DNA from 3 places in the Bradyrhizobium sp. USDA 4354 genome. Region 1 is predicted to be linked to each of the others. Evidence: riboswitches for the same ligand, from Rfam matches in the RefSeq annotation. Region 1 holds a riboswitch; each other region holds the start of a gene.

What was found. Region 1 has a riboswitch for cobalamin ahead of metE (5-methyltetrahydropteroyltriglutamate--homocysteine S-methyltransferase). Riboswitches for the same ligand answer to the same signal wherever they lie in the genome.
Region 2: another riboswitch for cobalamin. It lies ahead of ACVIIV_RS30890 (energy-coupling factor ABC transporter permease); the one in region 1 lies ahead of metE (5-methyltetrahydropteroyltriglutamate--homocysteine S-methyltransferase).
Region 3: another riboswitch for cobalamin. It lies ahead of ACVIIV_RS30955 (DUF1636 family protein); the one in region 1 lies ahead of metE (5-methyltetrahydropteroyltriglutamate--homocysteine S-methyltransferase).

What each region holds. Positions count from the first base shown of each region.
Region 1 is NZ_JBSSDC010000001.1:3,613,742-3,621,662, forward strand. It holds gene ACVIIV_RS16650 (nodulate formation efficiency C protein) at 909-1,502, opposite strand; cobalamin riboswitch at 2,713-2,915, shown strand; gene metE (5-methyltetrahydropteroyltriglutamate--homocysteine S-methyltransferase) at 3,019-5,364, shown strand; gene ACVIIV_RS16660 (hemerythrin domain-containing protein) at 6,562-7,155, opposite strand.
Region 2 is NZ_JBSSDC010000001.1:6,612,023-6,619,943, reverse strand. It holds gene cobJ (precorrin-3B C(17)-methyltransferase) at 1-702, shown strand, start outside; gene ACVIIV_RS30920 (cobalt-precorrin-6A reductase) at 678-1,424, opposite strand; gene cbiE (precorrin-6y C5,15-methyltransferase (decarboxylating) subunit CbiE) at 1,423-2,604, shown strand; gene ACVIIV_RS30910 (cobalamin biosynthesis protein) at 2,601-2,969, shown strand; gene cobM (precorrin-4 C(11)-methyltransferase) at 2,966-3,748, shown strand; gene ACVIIV_RS30900 (cobyrinate a,c-diamide synthase) at 3,748-5,058, shown strand; gene cobA (uroporphyrinogen-III C-methyltransferase) at 5,055-5,786, shown strand; cobalamin riboswitch at 5,832-6,051, shown strand; gene ACVIIV_RS30890 (energy-coupling factor ABC transporter permease) at 6,089-6,766, shown strand; gene cobF (precorrin-6A synthase (deacetylating)) at 6,813-7,562, shown strand; gene cobT (nicotinate-nucleotide--dimethylbenzimidazole phosphoribosyltransferase) at 7,573-7,921, shown strand, end outside.
Region 3 is NZ_JBSSDC010000001.1:6,621,704-6,629,624, forward strand. It holds gene cobG (precorrin-3B synthase) at 1-796, opposite strand, end outside; gene cobN (cobaltochelatase subunit CobN) at 793-4,041, opposite strand; gene cobW (cobalamin biosynthesis protein CobW) at 4,041-5,075, opposite strand; gene ACVIIV_RS30955 (DUF1636 family protein) at 5,072-5,446, opposite strand; cobalamin riboswitch at 5,541-5,761, opposite strand; gene cobO (cob(I)yrinic acid a,c-diamide adenosyltransferase) at 5,802-6,437, shown strand; gene ACVIIV_RS30965 (cobyric acid synthase) at 6,445-7,893, shown strand; gene cobD (threonine-phosphate decarboxylase CobD) at 7,882-7,921, opposite strand, start outside.

The DNA of each region.
Region 1 (7,921 bases):
GCGTGTTCGGACGATCGCGAGTGCCATCATGATGCCATTCGGTGCGAGGCCTAAATTCACAACATGGTTGCCCCATCGCGGCACTCGGGCAGGTAGCTCTGGTGCGGTTTAGCCGACTCAAGCTACAAATCATTCTCAACAACGTCACTACACAATGGGAATGAAATGGTTGCAGCCCCCCGGGAATTGCCGGTCTCTTCTTACGCGCTTGAAGTGGACGGCCGACTCAGAGCCGAATTCGCAACCAGAGACGGCGCCAGGGCAGGCGGAGCAGAACTAAAGAAACGTTTTCCCATGCTTCAAATCCGGATCTATGACGCGCAGACGAATGCGCGCGAGGAAATGTAGCGCCGAGTCAATTCGGTCCTCGATACCTCGCGCACGGCTCCGGGGCTCCTCGCCGGGGGTACTCGGAAAAAGGGCGGTGCTCAGGGGGTATGCCGGCCCGCTAACACTGCCCGATACCTGTCTTAACGGGTTTCGTCGCGGCACTCGATCCCGCGTGCCGCCTCGGCATCGGCATGCTCACGCTCTTGCGGGTTCCAGTCAGTCGCGCGATGCGCCACGCCGGATCGGGCTTGGGCTCGAGCATCACCAGGCCCGGTCCCTTGAAGAGTGGCATGGAGAGCTGGTTCCCTCGCAGATTGGTGTCCTCCCACTGCGTCGGGTGCGCCGGGGGCCAATCTCGCCTGCTGGCACGCGCCGCTGAGCTCGACTCCTCTCAGAAAGAATCGGAGGTGATCGTGCTGCCCGATTTTTTCCTGACGGGCCGAAGCCTGCGGGAAAGGCTCGCGACTGTTGTTTCTGAGCTGATATGTCTTGCAGTTGCTCTGAGGCGTTCGGCGGTAAAGGAGCTGCGACGCCATCTTGCTCTGCCCGACCACTTTACCGAGGGCGTTCGCTCCCCTCTACTCTTCCCGATCCTTTGGCTCCATGCGAGCGAACCAGGAGCCAGGAGGAAAGGCCGCGATACGCTCGGCAAAGGGGGATTGCGGCTTCCAATCTTGCCCTTCGCTCTTCTCGAAAGCGATGACCCCGTTGTGTGTAAAAAAACGGGGCCCTGGGATATCACAGTTCACCAAAAGCAAAACGCGCCACAGATCACCTTTCTCGGTCGGTTTGTCATTCTGCTTCGGCAAGTAGTCCACTCCAACAGGTTCAACGATAGTGCAGCGGCCCTGCCGCAGAAGATCGCCGAGCCGGCCTTGCGTGGTCGTCACAAAGTTGAAGTTGCTCGGATCATGCAGAAAGCGAAGATTTGCGTCCCTTTCGCCATCCTTGACTTCACTGGCGATCAACGAGAGCGCCAGGGCGCGCCAGCCCAATTCCATCGGCTTTGCATAAGTCGACGCAAGTTGAAACGTGCCGTCGTGCGCGATCTTCCAGGCGATAACCTTCTGTTCGCCTAATGTCTCATCTCGGTGCCTGGCCCACCAAATGAGCACATGGTCATTTTGGTCAAGTTCAGCGACGCCCCACATTCGCGGGACGAACTGTGCCACCTTCGAGACCTTGGAGATAATTTCATCTATTGTCTCGCCGTCTTGCGCTCGCCACGTCGACTTGAATCTTTCGATAAGGGGGCTCTCGTTGGCGCGAACACTGTTGCTCGTCGGAGCCAGCCCGGCCAAGCAGATCAGGGATTGACAGAGACAAAACCATAACGCGCGTCTTGCAGACATTTTCCTCATAACTGTCAGCCTATCTGGTTTCATCCACACGTCATTCCAAAGCGAGCAACCTTCAACCTGTTATGCGCGAGCGCAAGAAGTTAGCGGCGACGCGACGGGGAGACCGACGGTGTCCCGTGCGAGCAGGCGCTCCCCTCTATGTCACGCGCCGCTAACTTCACTGCCAACGACAGCCTCAATTTGCTGTGCTGGACATGCCCAGCAGGAGGGACTGGGCATGCCGAGGACCTGCATTCTTCGTGCCACGCAATAGACGGCAATTCGCACCGGTTTTGTGTCCGCTTTGTCGACTTTCCGACTTGCGCACGTTTCGATGTTTCCGTTCAGCCTTTCCAGCGCGGCTTATGCATCCTCGTCACGCACTGGATATTCGACGGCGCAGGGGAATGCCTCGGCGCCGAGTTCCTAATGAGAATTGGGAGCACGTTTGCCGCCATTGAATCGTTTGGTTCGCTATCGTTGTCGGAATGTGGGTTTTCGATCTCTGCCATGCCTTTTGGCACTTACGGCCAAGGGGCCACGGCGCGATTGGCGCTCCTTTCGCGACATGCGGCGCTCCGGAAGTCGAGAGCAGCCTCAGCCAGCTGAGCTTTGCACTCGATGCCCAACGACGCGAAAGCCGATCTTCACCGCCGAGCATTTGAGGTCTGGCTGGCCCCGCAAATCACGTGCTCGCCGGGTATGTTGCTGGCTTTCGGCAGGTGTCTTGGGCTTATTCAACACGGATCCTGTTGGTCGAGAAGGGGGGCTGAATGGCGGACGTACTCAAGAACCGTTGGGAAGCCGGGACTCGCATCAAATGCGTTCAGCTCGAGCCAGCAGTCCCGACCGCGCAAGCCGCGTTTGTCCCTTCGATCTGGCGTGCGGCCCGCGGGCAGCTGCGATGGTCATTCCGATATCGCTGATTGGAGAGCGCTTCTACATCGTCTCAACGATAGAGATGCACGATCATTCGCGTAGCAGATCTCGCAGCATCAGCTTGAGACATAATCTGAGAGGTTGACGGAAGACTTCTCTTGCCGATAATCCAAGTCGTCGAGGTTCTCCGGTTTCCACTTGATCCGGAGCTAAGAGGGAAGCCGGTGAAAATGCCGGCGCTGCCCCCGCAACTGTGAGCGGCGAGCCGCTGTCCAACGATGTCACTGAAGCCTGCGCGGCTTCGGGAAGGCCGGACAGCAGCGATGAACCGCGAGCCAGGAGACCTGCCCCGACAATATATTCGTCCACGGGCGGGGTGTCCCGGTGGTGCGCCAAGCAGCCGTCGCACCGCGCGACTTCCCCTGCCTGCGTCCGCCCTGGCCTTTGCCCCCAACATGGGGTTAACGCTATGTCTCTTCTCTCCCTTCCGGTTGCCACGCTCGGAACGCCACGCATCGGTCCAAGGCGCGAGCTCAAACTCGCTCTAGAAAGCTATTGGGCCGGAAAAAGCAGCGAACAGCAGTTGCTCGAGGACGCAGCTGGCCTGCGTGCCGCGAACTGGGCTCGTCAGAGATCTATCGGAGTCACGGTCATTCCATCGAACGATTTCTCGCTGTATGACCAGGTGCTCGACACAAGTTTCATGGTTGGCGCCATCCCGGAGATCTACGCCTCGAACGCCGAATCCATTTCGCTCAAGACGTACTTCGCTATGGCCCGCGGATCACAATGCGACGATCAGGATGCGAGTTGCGGTCACGGACCGCGCGGATTTGGCGCACCCGCGCAGGAGATGACCAAGTGGTTCGACACCAACTACCACTACATGGTCCCCGAGTTTCACAGGGGACAGACTTTTAGGCTATGCTCTCGCAAGCCGATCGAGGAGTATGACGAAGCCAAGGCCCTTGGCTTTCAGACCCGCCCTGTCCTGATCGGGCCGGTCACATTCCTAAAGCTCGGCAAGAGTCCCGATCCTGCGTTCCAGCCACTCTCATTACTGGATGAACTGATACCGGCCTATATCGAGGTTCTGCAGGAATTGGCCAGACGTGGGGCAAATTGGGTTCAGTTCGACGAACCCTGCCTGGTTCTTGATCTGGATGAGAGGGCGCGACAATCGTTGCGACATGCCTATGACCGGCTCACCAAGGAGGGGCCGGCCATCAAGATCTTAGTTGCCAGCTATTTCGGCGAGCTCGGGGACAATTTGGACACCGCCTTGAGCCTGCCGGTTGCCGGACTGCACCTCGATCTGGTTCGAGCGCCACAGTTGTTGGACCAGATCATCGCTGGCGGCCGAAGTGATCTCGTCATGTCGCTCGGTGTCGTCGACGGCCGGAATGTATGGCGGTCGAATTTGTCGTCGCTGCGCCAGCGGCTCGAACCCGCGATTGAGAAGCTCGGCAAGGATCGTGTACAGATTGCTCCATCCTGCTCGCTGCTTCATGTGCCGGTCGATGTTGAACTCGAAACCGGGCTCGCTTCCGACGTCAAGAGCTGGCTTTCTTTCGCGGTCCAGAAGATGCGGGAGCTTACGATCCTGGCGCGGGCACTCGCAGGCGACCAGAATGTTGCGCTATCTCTTGCCGAGTCGGAATGTGCCGCGAGTGGCCGCCGGTCTTCGCCGAAAATCCGTGATGCCAATGTCGCTGTACGGATGAAAGCGATCGATCAGACCATGCGTCGGCGCGCCAGCCCATTTGCCCGTCGTGCCGAGATCCAAAGCAACCGTTTCGGACTACCGGCTTTTCCTACCACGACCATCGGATCGTTTCCGCAGACCACAGAGGTCCGGAATGCCCGTGCGGCGCATGCGCGAGGCGCGATAAGTGACGAGCAATACGACAGGTTCCTCAAGGAGGAGACTGCGCGCGCCGTACGTTGGCAGGAGGACATCGGTCTCGACGTCCTCGTGCACGGCGAGTTCGAGCGCAATGACATGGTGCAGTACTTCGGCGAGCAACTCGCCGGCTTCGCATTTACCAGGAACGGATGGGTGCAGTCCTACGGCTCGCGCTGCGTCAGGCCACCGATCCTGTTTGGCGATGTAGTGCGGCCGAGGCCTATCACGGTGGACTGGTGGCGCTACGCGCAATCACTAACGAGGAAGCCGATGAAGGCGATGTTGACCGGACCGGTGACGATCTTGAACTGGTCCTTTGTTCGCGATGATATTCCCAGAAGCGAGGTCTGCCGCCAGATTGCGCTCGCGATCCGAGACGAAGTTCGCGATCTCGAGAATGCTGGTGCGACAATGATCCAGATCGACGAAGCCGCACTGCGCGAAGGAATGCCGTTGCGTCGATCGGATTGGACGGCCTATCTCGACTGGGCCGTGGATTGCTTCAGCATCTGCTCATCGGGCGTCGCCGATGAAACGCAAATTCACACACATATGTGCTACTCGGAGTTCAACGACATCATCGGTGCGATCGCTGCAATGGACGCAGATGTCATCTCGATCGAGACGTCGCGCTCGAAAATGGAACTACTCGACGCGTTCAGGAACTACGAGTATCCAAATCAGATCGGGCCGGGCGTGTACGACATCCACTCTCCACGCGTTCCCGAGACCAGCGAAATGAAGGAGCTGATGGCGTTGGCTCGGACCCGGCTGCAGGATACGCAGCTCTGGGTCAATCCGGACTGCGGCCTGAAGACGCGCAAATGGGAGGAGGTTCGGCCGGCGCTAGCGAACATGGTCGCTGCCGCCCGCCAACTGCGGGCTGCATTCGATCCGCGAGGCCGTTGATCCGGGCTTGGCTCTCTTCTCGACAAAGCTGATCCTCTTGCGGTCATTTGCGCTCTCGATAATCGATGGAGCGTTTGGGAACACAAAAAAAGCCCGGCCCCGCTTCGCGGGCCGGGCGAAAGTCTGGGAGGAGCGACGCTGACGCATCGCGCGGACTTCCATCGGCGGAAGAGAGGACAACCGCCGGTTCGATCACGGCAAGGACATTCGCCGAAAATCTGAGCCCAATTGAAGCACAAGCTCAGCGTAGCTCAATTATGCCGTGGTATGCGGCCGTATAGCCTGAGGTTTATGAATATACACTAAGGTTTGTCGCTCAAGAGCACGTCGGCAACGATTACGACCGCGACGAGGGACGGTGATGCCGGGCGGTCACCGCAGGGCACGAGCCGCAAACTCGGTGTGCTTTCCTGCCTGGAAACCTTATGCGCGATCAGCGCGACGATACGAAAAACCCGGCTCCAAGGATCTCGCAAGCGTAGACAATGCATGAGCGGTTGCTATTGATTTGGACCTGCTTAAGGCAGTCCTTGGTCGACCGGTTCCAAACAATAGTCGGTTTCGGCTTGGGCCTCTGTTTGAGAGTCTATGAGCGGACCACGCGGAGGATGTCACGAGCTTGAAGATGGCACTGCTGCCGATAGGGTGCTCTTCAGCCGTGAGCGTGGCCCTGCCCTCAACATAGGCCAGTTGAGTGATGGCGATCTCGGATCCGACACGACTCGGCTCGGCGCAGAGTTAGACCGTACTTCCAGCGCCTTGCCGTTCGTCCTAAACGTACCCGGGCGAGCAGTGCCTCGTAGTTGGCGTGCTGTGGGTCGAACCGGCTACGGTACGATCATTCAGCCGGCTGGGAAGGAGTGGGAGTGCTTCGCCGCACCCGCGCGGCCGCAATCGTCCGTCCTTATGGGTCGGCGGACATGAGAGGCATCCGTTTCGCGCAATGTCACTGCGCAACTACCAGACTTGCGACGGTCACATTGTGGAACGTGCCGGAGCCAGAGCTCAGGAAGGCTCGGCCATGCCGTTTGCACCGGTGGTCGAGGAAGCGATGATAGTGCGCAGAAGCCATTTGGCGGTACGGCAGCCTACGTGCCCGCGAACACCCCCATTTTCATTTCGAAAGGATGAGCATGAGGTCTAATTCCTACTGTGAAACGGCAGCGGTCAATACGGCCCCTCCGTCTGGGCGCCGTATCACGGGTTGCTCGCGGACGAAAACGCGACCGAGCTCCGCTCTGCCTCAGCTTCTTGCTCCAATTGCAGAATATGCGCTCTTAGCGCATCGGAAGTGGCTGCCGCTGTCTCGCTGAACAGCGGATCTCCATGATCGGTGACGGCGGAAGCGATTTCGGTCCATTCCTGTGCCGAGAGAGCCTTCAGTGCGGCCGGAAAGAAATCTCGTTCTTCCCACATCATGTGGCGCCGCTCGCGTACTATAAAGTCGCGTATGATATTGCCGACGTCTTGCCGAAAGAGTTCACGATCCGCGAGGATGGCGTCAATAGCTCGCGCGAAGTGGTGCAAACGGTCGATGACTTCCTGGTGTTCAAGCGCGAGATCGCCGACGATTGCAGCTGCATCCGGATCGCGAGCCTTGAGCTTGGAAAAAATCAAGTCTTCCTGTGGATGATGGTACAGCTCGGGGTAAACCTCGAAATAGCTGATAATCGCGCGAACGACCTCATAATCGGGACGGATCCCTCTCTCAAAGATCTCCAATTCGCGTTGAAGAGCGGCCAGAAGCAGATCAATGTTGCGATGCTCTCGAAGCAAAAGATCGATGATCATTGCGGTGCTCCTGGAGGCACAATGTAGGCCGGAAGCGTTTCTGCCACTTGCAAGATCGCCCAAGCCGAATTCGGTGTCCTTCGCTGCGCCGCAATATTCCGCGCTGTTCGACGCAAAAAAGTAGCGCGCTTTGAATTTGAGCTGGCGTAAATCAATTTAGCCGAAGTGTTGAGGTTGCCCGCGCAAGACGCTGGTCGGATAACGGCTCGGTAAAACTGGCGGCCTGGGCGTGCATGGCGGACCCTATCTTGCGGACGTCGATGGGACGTAGATTGGCTGCTCCTGACGAACTCGAGAATTTGGATGTTTTCCTTAGGTAGAAGTCCCTAAGTATTTACACGTAAGTGCCATGCAGGGCGTCTTGAATGGGGACGGCGCGGCCCCTTGTTTGCTCAAACATGTCCAAATCGGATTAGAAGGCTGCATGCTGGCTTCGTCGGCCGCCTCCATGGAGACAGTCGGAAGCGCATGGCCGCACCCGTGAAGAGATCCAGCCAGCCGAAAAGTTGTCGTCCACCGCCACTTTCGGCTTCCGCAGGAAGTCTTGTTCGGCGCCTTGGCTCTGATCCCCGTCAGCATCGGTCGGCCGCGGAGGTGACCAGGCGGATATTGACGGCATCCCTATCGATGTACGCTGGCCGACATGGTCGACGCGCTTGACGATCATGCGCTACGCTGTAGTAGCGCCCGTTCTCCGGGGTGACAGACCTGCTGTCCATCGGAGCACAAATGTGGGCCGACGTAATTGAGCTGCTTCATGTGCCGT
Region 2 (7,921 bases), 3.0 Mb from region 1:
CCCGGCAGCGACGCGCTGGTGACACCGGAGGTCTCCGCCGCGCTCGCGGCGGCGACCGATATTCTGGGCTATGCGCCCTATGTCGCACGCGTGCCGCCGCGGCCTGGGCTCGCCCTGCATCCCTCCGATAATCGCGAAGAGCTGCAACGCGCGAGCGAGGCCTTGCGGCTTGCCGCCGAAGGCGGGCAGGTCGTCGTCGTCTCCTCCGGCGATCCCGGCGTGTTCGCGATGGCATCTGCCGTGTTCGAGGCGCTCGAACAGGTGCCGCAATATCGGGAGGTTCCGATCCGCGTGCTGCCCGGCGTCACCGCGATGCTGGCGGCGGCCGCCCGCGCCGGCGCGCCGCTCGGCCATGATTTTTGCGCGATCAACCTCTCGGACAACCTCAAGCCGTGGGCAGTGATCGAGAAACGCCTCCGCCTCGCGGCGGAAGCCGATTTTGCCATCGCGATGTACAATCCGCGCTCGGCGAGCCGGCTGGAGGGTTTTGGCCGCGCGCTTGCGGTGCTTCGAGACGCCGGTTGCGGCGAGCGACTCGTGATCTTGGCGCGCGCGATCAGCGCGGCTGATGAAAAGATCGAGATAGTGACGCTGAACGAAGCGACACCCGAGATGGCCGACATGCGCACGCTGGTGATCGTCGGCAATTCGCAGACGCGCCGCGTCGGTCGCTGGGTCTATGCGCCGAGGCAGGTCCGATGACCGAGCCACTGCATCACTTCGGCGACGCTTTCGACCCGCAACCGCTCGGGCAGTTGCGGCCGCGAGATCATGATCACGGGCAGGCCGAGCCTGCGGGCCGCGTCGATCTTGGCGCGTGCGCCGTCGCCGCCGGAATTGCGGGCGACGATCAAGGCGATGCCGCGCGTGCGCATCATCTCCAGCTCTCCGTCGAGGGTGAAGGGGCCACGCGACACGATCACATCGGCCGCGAAGGGCAGTGGCGCTTCGGGTGGATCGACGAAGCGCAGCGTGTAGCCATGCTGCGGCTTCATCGCGAACGGCGCGGTGTGCTGGCGGCCGATGGCGAGGAACACTTTTGCCGGCGCCTCGGGCAGCGCGGCGACGGCGGCGTTGACGTCGACGACCTCGATCCAGTTGTCGTTGGGCGTTTTGGCCCAGGGCGCGCGCTCCAGCGCAATCAGCGGCGCGCCCGTCTCCGCGCAAGCGGCGACGGCATTGCGGCTCATCTCGGCGGCGAACGGATGCGTTGCGTCGACCACATGCGTGATGGCTTCACGACGAATGTAGTCGGCAAGGCCGCTCGCGCCGCCGAAGCCGCCGATGCGGGTCGGCAGCGGCTGATCGGCGGGCGCGCGGGTGCGGCCGCCATAGGAATAGACGGCGTCAATCCCGGCGCGCGCGAACTCCGCGGCGAGGAGGCTCGCATCGGCCGTTCCGCCCAGAATGAGGGCGCGAATCATGACTGATCCCTGGCTGACCATCATCGGTATCGGCGAAGATGGCCTTGCTGGGCTGTCCGAGGCAAGCCGAAAGGCGCTCGCCAAGGCTGAAACCGTCTTCGGCGGTGAGCGCCATCTCGCTCTTGCGGAGGTTGGCAGCCGCGGCCGGCCGTGGCCGGTGCCGTTCGATGCCAATGTCGTGCTGAGCCGCCGCGACCGACCGACGGTGGTGCTCGCCTCCGGCGATCCGTTCTGGCACGGCGCCGGCGCTGCACTCGCCGAGAAGCTCGGCAGCGACGAATGGATCGCGCATCCCGCGCCGTCGACCTTCTCGCTTGCGGCCGCGCGCTTGGGCTGGCGACTGGAGGCCACGAGGTGCATCGGCCTCCATGCGGCGCCGTTCGAGCGTCTGGTGCCGCATTTGGTGCGAGATGCGCACATTATCTGCCTGATGCGCGACGCAGCGGCGGTCGGCGATCTCGCGAAATGGCTGACCGAGCGCGGATGGGGCGCGTCACTGATGTGGACGCTCGAGGCGCTTGGCGGGCCACGGGAATACACTGACCAGCATCGCGTCGACCTGTTTGCCGAAAAGGTCGCCGCTGATCTCGTCGCGGTGGCGGTGTTGGCGAGGGGAACACAGGGCATTCCCCGCAGTTCGGGTCTTTCAGACGATCTCTTCGTCCACGACGGCCAGATCACCAAGCGGCCGGTGCGCGCGCTCGCCTTGTCGGCGCTGGCACCGCGGCCCGGCGAACGGCTGTGGGACGTCGGCGCGGGCTCGGGTTCGATCTCGGTGGAGTGGGCGCTGTGCGGCGGGAAGGCGATTGCATTCGAAGCGCGCGAGGATCGCGCCGCGAACGTTCGCAAGAATGCCGCCGCGTTCGGTCTGGCGCATCGGGTCACAGCCGCCACGGGGAGGGCACCTGAAGCTCTTGCCGGGTTAGAACTGCCGGATGCCGTCTTCATTGGCGGTGGTCTCGACAACGCGTTGTTTGATGCGATCTGGTCGCGCCTCGCACCTGGAGCGCGTCTCGTTGCACATTCAGTCACGCTGGAAACGGAAGCGCTGCTCGGCGAGTTGCACCAGCGCCACGGCGGCGAGCTGATGCGGGTCGAGATCGCACATGCCGCTCCGCTCGGCCGTTACCGGTCCTGGGAGACCGCACGGGCCGTGGTGCAATGGAGTGTGGTCCGATGAAGGTCGCCGGGCTCGGATTCAGACAGGATGTGACGCTGGCTTCGCTGCGCGAAGCGCTTTTGGCGGCCGGCGGTACCGAAGGGCTTGCGGCGGTGGCAACTGTCAGCGACAAAGCCGACACCGACGCGCTGAAGCAACTCGCACGAGAGTGTGGTGTGCCCATCAGGGCTGTTCCGGCCGATATGCTGGCAGGTATCGACACGCTCACGAAGTCGAATCTCGTCACAGAAAAGTTCGGCACGGGATCGGTGGCCGAAGCAGCGGCGCTTGCCGCTGCCGGCCCGCGCGCGCGATTGCTTGCAACACGTGTGGTTTCGCAGGATCGCACTGCGACCGCGGCGATTGCGGAGGGAGACGGCGCATGACGGTGCATTTCATCGGCGCCGGGCCGGGCGCTCCCGATTTGCTGACGCTGCGTGGCCGCGACCTGATCGCCGCTTGTCCGGTCTGCCTCTATGCCGGCTCGCTGGTGCCAACGGGCGTGCTGGCGCATTGCCCGCCCGGCGCGCGCATCGTCAACACCGCGCCGTTGTCGCTCGACGAGATCATCGCGGAGATCGCTGCGGCGCATGTCGAGGGCAAGGACGTCGCGCGGCTGCATTCCGGCGACCTTTCGATCTGGTCGGCGATGGGCGAGCAGCTCCGCCGTCTGCGCGCGCTCGGTATCCCTTTCACGGTGACGCCTGGAGTGCCGTCCTTCTCTGCCGCTGCGGCAGTGTTGGAAACCGAGCTGACGCTGCCCGGCCTTGCTCAGACGGTCGTGCTGACGCGCACGCCGGGCCGCGCCAGCGCGATGCCCGAGGGCGAGACGCTCGCCGCCTTCGCCGCGACCGGCGCGGTGCTCGCAATCCATCTCTCGATCCATCTGCTCGGCCAAGTCGTCGCCGAGCTCACGCCCCATTACGGTGCGGACTGTCCGGTCGCGATCGTCTGGCGCGCGAGCTGGCCGGAGCAGCGTATCGTGCGCGCGACGCTCGGCACGCTCGATGCTGCTGTGGGCAGCGAGATGGAGCGGACCGCGCTGATCCTGGTCGGCAAGACGCTTGGCGCGGCCGATTTTGACGAGAGCCGCCTCTATGCCGCCGACTATGATCGCCGTTACCGGCCGGTCGGCGCCGAGCCGCGCTTTCCGGAGGCATCGTGATGGCGGCCGGCCTCGTCATCTCCGCACCTGCTTCCGGCGTCGGCAAGACCACGCTGACGCTGGCGCTCGCCCGCTCCTGGCGCAATCGCGGCCTCAACGTGCAGTGCTTCAAGAGCGGACCCGACTACATCGATCCGGCGTTCCACGCCGCCGCCACGGGGCGCGCCTCCGTCAACGTCGACAGCTGGGCGATGGACCGCGGAGCAATCGCGCATCTCGTCAGCCGCGGTGCGGACGCCGATATCGTGCTCGTCGAGGGCTCGATGGGCCTGTTCGACGGTGTTGCTGCACGTGGCGTCTCCGGCACCGGTGCCACCGCCGACATTGCGGAGATGCTGGGCTGGCCGGTGGTTCTGGTGATCGATCCGTCGGGCCAGGCGCAAACTGCGGCGGCGATCGCCGCAGGCCTTCGTGATTACCGCGCCGGCGTGCGCCTTGCGGGCGTCGTGCTCAACCGCGTCGCCAGCCCGCGGCACGAAGATCTCGTGCGGCGCGCGCTGAAGGATTCCGGCATTGACGTGTTCGGCGCGCTGCCGCGCCATGCCGAGATCAGCCTGCCGAAGCGGCATCTTGGCCTCGTGCAGGCCGAGGAGCAGGCCGAGATCGGCAAGCTGATCGACGAGGCCGCGCGTTTTGTCGCCGAGCATGTCGATCTCAATGCGGTGCTGCGATCGGCAGCCAGCTGGTCACCACAAGTGACGACGAGCGGTCTGAATGTGACGCCGCCCGGCCAACGCATTGCACTGGCCCGTGACGCCGCTTTCTCCTTCGTCTATCCACATATGCTGGAGGCCTGGCGCGCGGCGGGCGCCGAGATCGTGCCGTTCTCGCCGCTGGCCGATGAAGCGCCCGATGCGAGCGCCGACGTGTGCTGGCTGCCCGGCGGCTATCCCGAGCTTCATGCCGGCAGGATCGCGGCCAATGCACGCTTTCGCAGCGGCCTTCGCGGCTTCGCGGAGACACGGCCCGTGCATGGCGAATGCGGGGGTTATATGGTGCTGGGCGCCGTTTTGACCGACGCCGACGGCGTCCGTCATGAGATGGCGGGGCTGCTCGGCCTGGAGACCAGCTTTGCCAAGCGCCGCATGCATCTCGGCTATCGTCTTGCCGAACTGGCTGCACCGATGCCGGGGCATGAGGTCGGCGCGCGCCTGCGCGGCCACGAGTTCCACTATTCGACCATCGTTGCCCAGCCTGATACGCCGCTGGCGGTCGTGCACGACGCAACCGGCACGGTCATTGCCGAGACCGGCTCGCGCCGAGGCCATGCCACGGGCACGTTCTTCCATCTAATCGCGGAGGACCGGTGAGCGGTTTTGTCTCTTTCGTCTCCGCCGGCCCCGGCGATCCCGAGCTCCTGACGGTGAAGGGCGCCGCGCGGCTGCGCGAGGCCGATGTCGTGCTCTATGACGATCTTGCCTCCGGTGCGATCCTCGATCTCGCCCGGCCCGGCGCCAATCTCGTCGCGGTGGGAAAGCGGGCCGGGCGTCCCTCGACCAAGCAGCACCACGTCAACCGTCTCTTGGTCGATTATGCCGCAACCGGCGCGCGCGTGGTGCGGCTCAAGTCCGGCGATGCCGGCGTTTTCGGCCGGCTCGAGGAGGAGCTGGAAACGTTGCGCGAAGCCGGCATCGGCTACGAGATCGTTCCCGGTGTCACGTCCGCCTGTGTCGCCGCCGCCCAGGCCGGCATCCCCCTGACCCGTCGGCATACCTCTCGCCGGGTGCAGTTCATCACCGGTGCTGATGTGACTGGCGAGCTGCCGCCGAACCTGAATTGGGCAGCGCTGGCTGATCCCGAGGCCACGACCGTGGTCTATATGGGCCGGCGCACCTTTCCGGCGCTTGCCGCAAAATTGATCGAACATGGGCTTGCCCCAACCACCCCGGCGCTGTTCGCCGAATCCCTCGGGCGGTCTGACGAACGGCTGGTCCGCACCACCATTGCCGAGCTCGCCGAGCAGCTTGCGCGCGGCGGGGCCGCTTCCACCGCGGCCGTGATTCTGTTCGGCGCGCTGGCGGGGGATTATCCGTCATGACGGCTCCGGCAGCGGTTCGCCCCTTGACGCCGGCTCGGCGAAAGGGGCACACAAGAGAGGCATGGTGCTCGACGCGGCGCAAAGCGCCTGAGCATAATCGGGAATGGGGGTGGGCGGACCCAGTTGCGGCGTCCAAAACCCCAGCCGCCCCCGCGACTGTAAGCGGTGAGGGGCTCCGATCAGCCACTGGGCCGCAAGGTCCGGGAAGGCCGGAGAACCCCTGTGAACCGCGAGCCAGGAGACCGGCCCTGCACGTTTTGAGGCCAAGGCCGTCGGGTGTGACGGCAGGAAGGAATTGAGCCATGCATATCGAACCCGAGGTCGTGACGGGCGCCAAGCTCGTGTTGAGTTACGCAACCGGCATCGCCGCAGGCGGTGTTGCGTTGAAGCTTGCGGCCGAAACCGTGCGCGAGCAGGGCGCCCGCTCGTTCGCGGCGCGCACGCTCGCCACCACGGGCCTCGTCTTCACCTTCTTCCAGGTCCTGCCGCATTTCCCGGTCGGCGTCTCCGAGGTGCACTTCATCCTCGGCTCGACCCTGTTCCTGCTGTTTGGTGCTGCGCCGGCGGCCTTCGGCCTCGCGTTCGGCCTCTTGCTCCAGGGTGTGTTGTTCGTGCCGACCGACCTGCCGCAATATGGCATGAACGTCACCACGCTGCTGGTGCCGCTGTTCGCGATTAAGGCGCTGGCGAGCCGGATCATTCCGCGCAATACGGCCTACGTCGATCTGCAATACCGCCAGGCGCTGGCGCTCTCGACCGCCTATCAGTCCGGCATCGTCGCCTGGGTGGCGTTCTGGGCGCTCTACGGCTCCGGCTTCGGTGCGACCAACCTCGCCAACATCGCGGCGTTTGCCGGGTCCTATGCGCTGGTGATCGTGATCGAGCCGCTCGCGGATCTCGCCGTGCTGGCGCTGGCGAAGTCGCTGCGTGGCGTCACCGCGCCCGGCCTCGTCACCCCGCGCCTGCACAACGCGGCCTGAGAGACAAGCGAAAGGGCGGCCGTGATGGCCGCCCGTCGCGCTCGCGATGCTCACGCTCTCCCTGATAGGCATCGGTTGCGGCGATCCCGAGCAGCTCACGCGCGCCGCGATCCAAGCCATCAACGCGGCCGATCTCGTCCTGATCCCGCGCAAGGGGACTGCGAAGTCTGATCTCGCTGATCTCAGGCGCACGATCTGCGCCGGCGTGCTCACCAACAAAACGACGCGCATTGCCGAATTCGACCTTCCCGTGCGCGATGCAGCCGAGGCGGACTACCGCAAGGGCGTGGACGATTGGCACGATGCGGTGGCCGCGGCCTGGTCCCAGACGATCGCGAGGCACCTCGAAGGCGATGGCAAGGTTGCGCTGCTGATCTGGGGCGATCCGTCGCTCTATGACTCCTCGCTGCGCATTGCGCGGCGGCTCGATCCCTTGCCGACGATCGAAGTCGTGCCCGGCATCACCTCGATCCAGGCGCTGTGCGCGGCGCATGCACTGCCGCTCAACGACATCGGCGAGCCGTTCCTGGTCACGACGGGGCGGCGCTTGCGCGACGGCGGCTGGCCGCAAGGTGTCGATACCGTGGTGGTGATGCTCGACGGCGGCACCGCGTTCCAGTCGCTGGATCCAGAGGGCTTGCAGATCTGGTGGGGTGCCTATCTCGGCATGCCCGACCAGATCATCATGTCCGGCGCGCTGGCCGAGATCGGCCCGCGCATCGTCGCGTTGCGGCAAGAGGCGCGCGAACGGCATGGCTGGATCATGGACAGCTACATTCTCAAGCGCCGGCGTTGAGTGAGGCAGCATGCTTCCCGAATGGGTTTACCAGAACTGCCCGGAGGTCTCCGCGGTCCATCGCGAGGCGGCCATTGCGCGGCAAGCGCAACTGACGAAGCCGACCGGCGCACTCGGCCGGCTCGAGCAGCTCGCGATCGAGCTTGCAGGTTTGCAGGCGACGGAGCAGCCCCGCGCTTCGCGGGTCCCGATCATCATCTTCGCCGGCGACCACGGCATCGTCGCGCAGGGTGTGTCAGCCTATCCGCAAGAAGTGACCATCGCGATGATGGCGAACTTTGCGGGTGGCGGCGCCGCGATCTCGGTGCTGGCGCGCGAGCTTGGCTCGAGCCTGGAGGTGGTCGACGCCGGCACGCTGG
Region 3 (7,921 bases), 3.0 Mb from region 1:
GCGTCATGCGCAGCGGATGTCCGCAACCGGAGAACTGATGGAGCGTCGCGTGCAGCATCTGCCCGAACGCGACGCCGACCATCGCGCCTTGCGGATAGTGCCCGGGCCGCGCCGCGGCCATCACGGGCGCCGGCTCGGTCTCGCCGCGCAGCGATTGAGGCAACGCTGCGCCGGAAGCGATGTGGGCTGCCATGCGCCCTCGCCCGCCCCTCGCGCCGCCGGAGATGAGGAACCAGCTTGCGAGCGCCAGCGCCGCGCTCACGGCCTGTCCGCGTTCGACGCAGCGGCCGAGCCTTGCGCCGTCCGCCCGCACCAGGAGACGGCCCGAGCGGTCGCGCTCGATGCGGATGTCGGCGGAATCGCCAGCCAGAACGCGCGACCGTCCGTCATCGATGGCGAAGCCGAACTTGGTGGGAAGCGCGAGGGCGGAATCGGCGAGCGCCTCCTCGAGCTCCGCGGCGAGCGACTGCGTCTCGTCGCCGTTGCTCCAGAACGGCGTCACCAGGATGTTGCGCCTGGCTTCGATATCGGCGTCGGGATCGAGCAATGCCAATCGTGCAAGACCGTCGAGCAACGGCCGATGGCCATCCTCCTTGACGCCCCTGATCTGGAGATTGGCCCGGCTCGTGACGTCGATCAGACCGTTGCCGAAGCGCTCGGCCAGTTCCGCAATCCCGGAGATTTGTGGTGCTTCAAGGCGTCCCCCGAACGGACGCACGCGCACCACCAGCCCATCGCCCGATTGCATCGGCCGCAGCGCGCCGGGACACCAGCCCTTGACTGCGGAAGCGCTCATGACGCCTCCTTCAGCGCAGCGGCGATCGAATTGCGCCGCGTCCGCCACAGCGAGGCTTTGTGCAGGCGCGTGAAGCACGTCTCCATTGCGGCGAGCGCCGTCGGATTTTCGCGCGCCATGAAGGCGCGGACGTCGTCGTTGCCGAGCGTCGCGTCGTAATAGAGGTCGAACAAATGCGGCGGCACGGCGCCGGCGAGATGCGCGAAGGCGGCCATGTGCTCCAGCGTCGCGGTGATCTCGGCGGCCCCGCGAAAACCGTGACGCATCATGCCGACAATCCAGGCCGGATTGGCCGCGCGTGACCGGACAACACGTGAGATCTCTTCCGTCAGCGTGCGCGCATGCGGCTCGCTGGGCCGTGTCGCATCGAGATGATAGAGTGACGGCGCGCCCGCACCCAGGTGAGCTGCAGCCGCAGCGACGCCTGCTTCATGCGCGGCGTAGTCGGCGGCGAGCAGCAAATCGGTTTCGGGTAAGTCCTGGATATGGACAAAAGCGTCTGCGGACGCGAGGCGCGATTCGATGCCTGCGCGATCCGGCTGCATTGTACCATCCACCGAGAATGCCCAGGACGACGCCGACAACCACGCTTCGCCGGCGGCTTCGCGTGTCTCCGGCGTGAAGGCGTCCGGGATCGCCGAAAGGCCGACGCCGTATTGTCCAGGGCGCGGCGCGAACACGCGCGAGGTGCGGTGGCGATACGGATTCTCCTCGCCTTCGTCCTCGCGCGCCGCGAGTGCCTCGGAGGCGGCTTCGAACAATTGCGCAAGGCCTGCGAAGACATCGCGGAACAGGCCCGACACGCGCAGTGTGACGTCGATGCGCGGACGGCCGAGCTCGGCCGGCGGGATGATGTCGTAGCCGATGGCGCGGCCGGAGGCGTGATCCCAGCGCGGCGCGAGGCCGGCCAGGTGCAGCGCCATCGCAAACTCTTCGCCGGCGGTGCGCATCGTCGCCGAGCCCCAGAGATCGACGACGAGGCCGTTCGGCCAGTCGCCGTGATCCTGCAAGTGCCGGCGGAGCAGCTCCTCGGCGAGCTTGATGCCTTGCGCATGCGCCGACGGCGTCGGCACCGCGCGTGGATCGACGGCGAAGAGATTGCGCCCGGTCGGCAGCACGTCCTGACGTCCGCGATAGGGCGAGCCCGACGGTCCCGGCGCAACGCGCTGGCCTGCGAGCGCGGAACGCAGCGCATCGCGCTCGGCGTCGCCGCAAGCGCCACGGCCGAACACATGCAGGCCGTCGCCAAACTGGCTTTCCTTGAGGTCGCAGACGAAGCGGTCGATCAGCGGGATGGCTTCGGCCGGCGCGGCTGAGGCGTCGAGGCCGAGATCGTCTTCGAGACCAGCGGCACGCGCCTCATCACGGATCGCCGCGATCAGCCGCTGGCGGCGGGCGGGATCGAGACCGTCAGCGGTCGAATATTCATCGAGCAGCCGCTCCAGCCGGCGCAAGCCTTCCGGCACCGCAGACGTTTCCAGCGGCGGCGGCAGATGGCCGAGCGTGACCGCACCGATGCGCCGCTTGGCCTGCGCGGCCTCGCCGGGATCGTTGACGATGAAGGGGTAGATCACGGGGAGATCGCCGATCAAAGCTTCGGGCCAGCAGCACGAAGACAGCGCCACGGATTTGCCGGGCAGCCATTCCAGCGTGCCATGCGCACCCATATGCACGACCGCATCACAGCCCTGCTGCCTGAGCCAGAGATAGAACGCGACATAGGCATGGCGCGGCGTGCGGGCGAGATCGTGATAGTCGGCATCGCGCGAGGCCGCATCGCCGCGCTCGGGCTGAACTGCGACGATCGACTGACCACATTGGATCGCGGCGAAATGGAACGCGCCGTCGCGGCAGCTCGGATCGTTCTCCACCGCGCCCCAGGCTTGCGCGATATCGTCCTGCAAGGATTGCGGCAGGCGCGAGAGCGCCGCGCGATAATCGGCCACGGCCCAGGTCAAATTCTGCTTCAGCAGCGTTTCGCCGAGCGCGTCGATCGGCGCAACCTCGAAGCCGACTTCCGCGAGGTCGAATACCAGGGCTTCGACCGAGGCAAGCGCATCGAGACCGACCGCATGCGCGATCTGGTGCGGACGGCCCGGATAGTTCGACAGCACGATCGCCAGCCGCTTCTCGCCGGCCGGCGTCTCGGCAAGGCGCCGCCAGGCCGCTACGCGCGCGGCGACGGCCTTCACACGCTCCGCGTCGGGCCTGTGCGCCAGATGCGAGAATTGCAGATCGGGGTCGCGCATCTCGGCCGATTTGAAGCTCACCACGCCCGCAAACAAGCGGCCGTCGACTTCGGGCAGCACCACATGCATCGCGAGGTCGCCGGGAGACAGGCCACGCAGCGATTCCGCCCAGTCCTCACGCCGCGCCGTCGAGAGCGCGACCTGGAACACCGGGCAGGATGCGGCATCGAACGCCGTGGTGCCGTCGTCGCCAACCGCGGAAAACGCCGTCGCATTGACGATCGCAGCCGCCGGATTTTGCGCAAGATGCGCGCGCAGCCAATCGGCGACGCCCGCGGCCTTCAGCGAAGTGACGAACGCGCCATGCGCGTCAAAGCCCTCTTCGCGCAATGCCGCGATGAGTGCATCCACGGGGCCGGTGTCGGCAGCGGTGAGATAGGAGCGATAGAACGTCACCAGCGCGCGCGGCTTCCCCTCGTCGCCCACCGGCGCAGCAATGACGCCTCGCGCAGGATCATAAAAGCCCATCTCGGGCACGCTCATCTCGCCAACGACCGGGCCAGCGTAGAGACCTGAGGCGAGCGCAAGCTGCGCAATCGCGGCCTGCGCCGCGACCGGACCGCCGGTGTCGCAGAGCACCTTGAGCCGCCGCAGCGTCGAGACCGGCAAGGTCGAATACGCGTCCAGCCGCGGGTCATCGCGCCCATCGGCCGGCAGCACGGCCAGCACGATGTTACGGTCCTTGGCGAGCTGTTGCAGGGCTGCGAGCCCGTACGGCCAGTAGGACTCACCGCCGATCAGGCGCACCAGGATGCCGCGCGCCTGCGACAGCGTGCGCTCGACATAGGTGTCGACCGACAGCGGATGGCGGAGCTCGGAAAGATTCGCGAGCCGCAGCGACGGCAGGCTGCCCTGGCCACGCCGCCAGCCGGCCGCGAACGCGGCGAGATCGGAATCCGAATACGAGAGCACCACGAGATCGGCCGGGTCCTGGCCGATGTCTCTTGGCGTCGCGGTCTCCTCGAGACCGCGGCTCTCGCGGAAGACGACGTGCATCAGATAGCTAATCCTGACCTGATCGCGGCCTCATCGATGTCGCCATGCTCGCCGATCACGACGAGCTTTGACTGCCTGAGACCCGCGGCCCAGGGCTTGTCGAACTGGTGGCGCACGCGCTCGCCGACCGCTTGCAGCAACAACCGCATCGGCTTGCCCGCGACTGCGATATAGCCCTTGGCGCGCAGCACGTTTTGCTCGCGCGCCAGACGCTGCACGGAAGCGACCAGCGCATCGACGTCAGCAACTTCCGGAAGATCGATCACGACCGAGGCGAAATCGTCGTGCTCGTGCTCCTCCTCGCCATCATGATGCGAGGGCCGCGCGGCGAGATCATTTTCGGCCGCCGCGCCAAGGCCGAGGATGACGCGGGCATCGATCGCGCCATCCGTCACGGGCAGCATCGGCACGCGGCGCGGCATCTCGGCGCTGATCGCCGCCTTGGCGGCTTCGATTCCAGCCACGCCCGCAAGGTCGGCTTTGGTCAGCAGCACGATGTCCGCGCAGGCGATCTGGTCCTCGAACACCTCCGACAGCGGCGTCTCGTGGTCGAGATTCTCGTCCGCCGCGCGCTGCGCTTCGACAGCCGCCGGATCTGGCGCGAAGCGGCCGGCGGCCACAGCTTCGGCATCAGCCAGCGCGATCACCCCATCGACCGTGATGCGCGAGCGGATTTCCGGCCAGTCGAACGCCTTCAGCAGCGGCTTTGGCAGCGCCAGGCCCGAGGTCTCGATCAGAATGTGATCGGGCCGCACCGGTCGCGCCAGCAATTGCTCCATGGTCGGAATGAAATCGTCGGCCACCGTGCAGCAGATGCAGCCATTGGCGAGCTCGACGATGTTCTCCTCCGGGCAATTGGCGTCGGCGCAGGACTTCAAGATCTCACCATCCACGCCCTCGCTGCCGAACTCGTTGACGAGCACCGCGAGCTTCTTGCCGTTCGCATTGCTGAGCAGGTGCTGGATCAGCGTGGTCTTGCCGGAGCCGAGAAAACCGGTGACCACCGTCACCGGGACTTTTGCGAGCGAGTTCATTCGGCGGCCTCCGGCACGACGGGGATGGGGGGAATGCGGGCAAGCGATTGCTTGCGGAATATTTCCGGCCGGCTGCGCCAGGGCACGATGCCATCCGGCGCAGCGGCATAGGCCGCAGCGCCTGCGACCACGTCGCGCGCGTTCGTATCCGACAGGCGGCCATAGACATAGGACCAGCGGCCGGGCGCGCTGAGCGCGACCGAGCAGCCCTGGCTGCAGGCCGACAGGCATTCGACGGGAACCACATTGACGCCGTCGGGCACGCCCGCGTCGACGATCGCACCATGCAGGCGCTTGCCGGGCGTGGTCTCGCCCTCGCCGAGCGTCTGGCCGGCGCGGCAGGTGATGCAGACGTGAAGTGTGACGGTCATCGCCTCTTCCAGATAACAGCGGGAGGCGATGAGGCACACGGACCATTCTTCAGAAGGCCCGTTTCCCCGTCGCGGAACACCCCGTCCGCCGGTCCAAAACTCGTCCGCGCTGGCAGGTCTCCCGGCTTGCGGAGCAGGGTTTTGGCCCTTCGATCCCCGCCTTCCCGATTCCAAAGGGAATCAGTGGCTTCGGGCATCTCTCCGGTCACGGTCGCGGGGGCGGCTGCAGTTTGGATCCAAATCTTGCCGATTCGGACCCTATCGCATTCCCTCTTCGCCTGTCATAGGACAGGAACCAACGCCGGACCACCATTTGCCGGTGGCCGCCACTTGTCAAGCCGAAGGACCGGGACCGATGACGCCTGAACCGGATACCCAAACAACCGAGGAAACCGACGCCCGGCACGCCCAGAAAATGGCGAAGAAGAAGGCCGCCCGCGACAAGATCATGGCGACCAAGAGCGGCGAAAAGGGCCTGATCATCGTCCACACCGGCGCCGGCAAGGGAAAATCCTCCTCCGCTTTCGGCATGATCGTCCGCTGCGTCGCCCATGGCTTGCCTTGCGCGGTGGTGCAATTCATCAAGGGCGCCTGGGATACCGGCGAGCGGCGGCTGCTCACCGGCCATTTCGGCGATCTCTGTCAGTTCCACGCCATGGGCGAAGGCTTCACCTGGGAGACGCAGGACCGCACCCGCGACATCGCCGCCGCACGCGCCGGCTGGGAGAAGGCCAAGGAGCTGATCCTTGACGAGCGGCTGCGCATGGTCGTGCTCGACGAGATCAACATCGCGCTCCGCTACGACTATCTCGACGTCGCCGAGGTGGTCGAATTCCTCACGACGCAGAAGCCGCCGATGACGCATGTCGTGCTCACCGGGCGCAACGCCAAGGACGAGTTGATCGAGATCGCCGACCTCGTCACCGAGATGACGCTGGTCAAGCACCCGTTCCGCTCCGGCATCAAGGCTCAGGCCGGCGTCGAGTTCTGAAGGCACGATGGCACGCGCGCTGATGATCCAGGGGGCCGGCTCGGACGTGGGCAAATCGCTCATCGTCGCCGGCCTGGCCCGCGCCTTCACGCGGCGGGACTTGCGCGTGCTCCCGTTCAAGCCGCAGAACATGTCGAACAATGCCGCCGTCACCATCGACGGCGGCGAGATCGGCCGTGCCCAGGCGCTTCAGGCCCTCGCCGCCGGCGTCGAGCCGCACACCGACATGAACCCGGTGCTGCTCAAGCCCGAGACCGATGTCGGCGCGCAGGTCATCGTTCACGGCAAGCGCATCGCGACCGCCCGTGCGCGAGACTATGCGGCGATGAAGCCGTCGCTGATGGGTGCAGTGCTCGAAAGTTTCGAGCGGTTGAAGGCGCGCTCTGATCTCGTGCTAGTCGAGGGCGCCGGCAGCCCGGCCGAGGTGAATTTGCGCAAGGCCGACATCGCCAATATGGGCTTCGCGCGCAAGGCGAACGTGCCGGTCGTGCTGGTCGGCGACATCGACCGCGGCGGCGTCATTGCCCAGCTTGTCGGCATCAAGACGGTGATCGACCCCGACGATGCCGCGATGATCCAGGGCTTCGTCATCAACAAGTTCCGCGGCGACCCCACGCTGTTCGATGACGGCTACAGGCTGATCGAGCAGAAGACGTCCTGGCGCGGCCTCGGCGTGCTGCCCTGGTTTTCGCGCGCCGGCGAGCTGCCCGCCGAGGATGCGCTCGGCCTGCGCGATGCGCGCAAGCCGGGCCAATGCAAGATCGCCTGCCTCGCGCTGTCGCGAATCGCCAATTTCGACGATCTCGATCCGCTCAAGCTCGAGCCGGGCATCGATCTCGTGATGGTGCGTCCGGGCGACGCGATCCCCGGCGACGCGCGCCTCGTCGTCATTCCCGGCTCCAAATCCACCCGCGGCGATCTCGCCTTCCTGCGCGCGCAAGGCTGGGACATCGATCTCCTCGCGCACTACCGCAGGGGCGGTCATGTGCTCGGCCTCTGCGGCGGCTATCAGATGCTGGGGCACAGCGTCGCCGATCCCGATGGCATCGAAGGCGCTGCGGGCGAGACACCGGGCCTCGGACTTCTGGACGTGAAGACAGTGATGAGCCCGCAGAAGACGTTGACGCGGGTTGTGGCCGTGCATGCCGCCACGGAGCAGCCGATCGAAGCCTACGAGATCCATATCGGTCGCACCGAGGGCCCCGATTGCGCCCGCCCGTTCGCGAAACTGAACGGCGGGCCGGAAGGCGCGGTCTCGCCGGATGGGCGGGTGCAAGGCAGCTATCTGCATGGCCTGTTCACGTCGGACGATTTCCGCAAGGCGTTCTTGGCGAAGCTCGACATTCCCGCGGGCGAAGAGCCCTATCACGCCAGAGTGGAAAGCGCGCTCGACGCCCTCGCCGATCACATCGAAACCCATCTCGACGTCGAAGGCTTGCTCGCGCTAGCGCGCTAGGACCGCGGCAAGGCGCGCCCATTCGGCT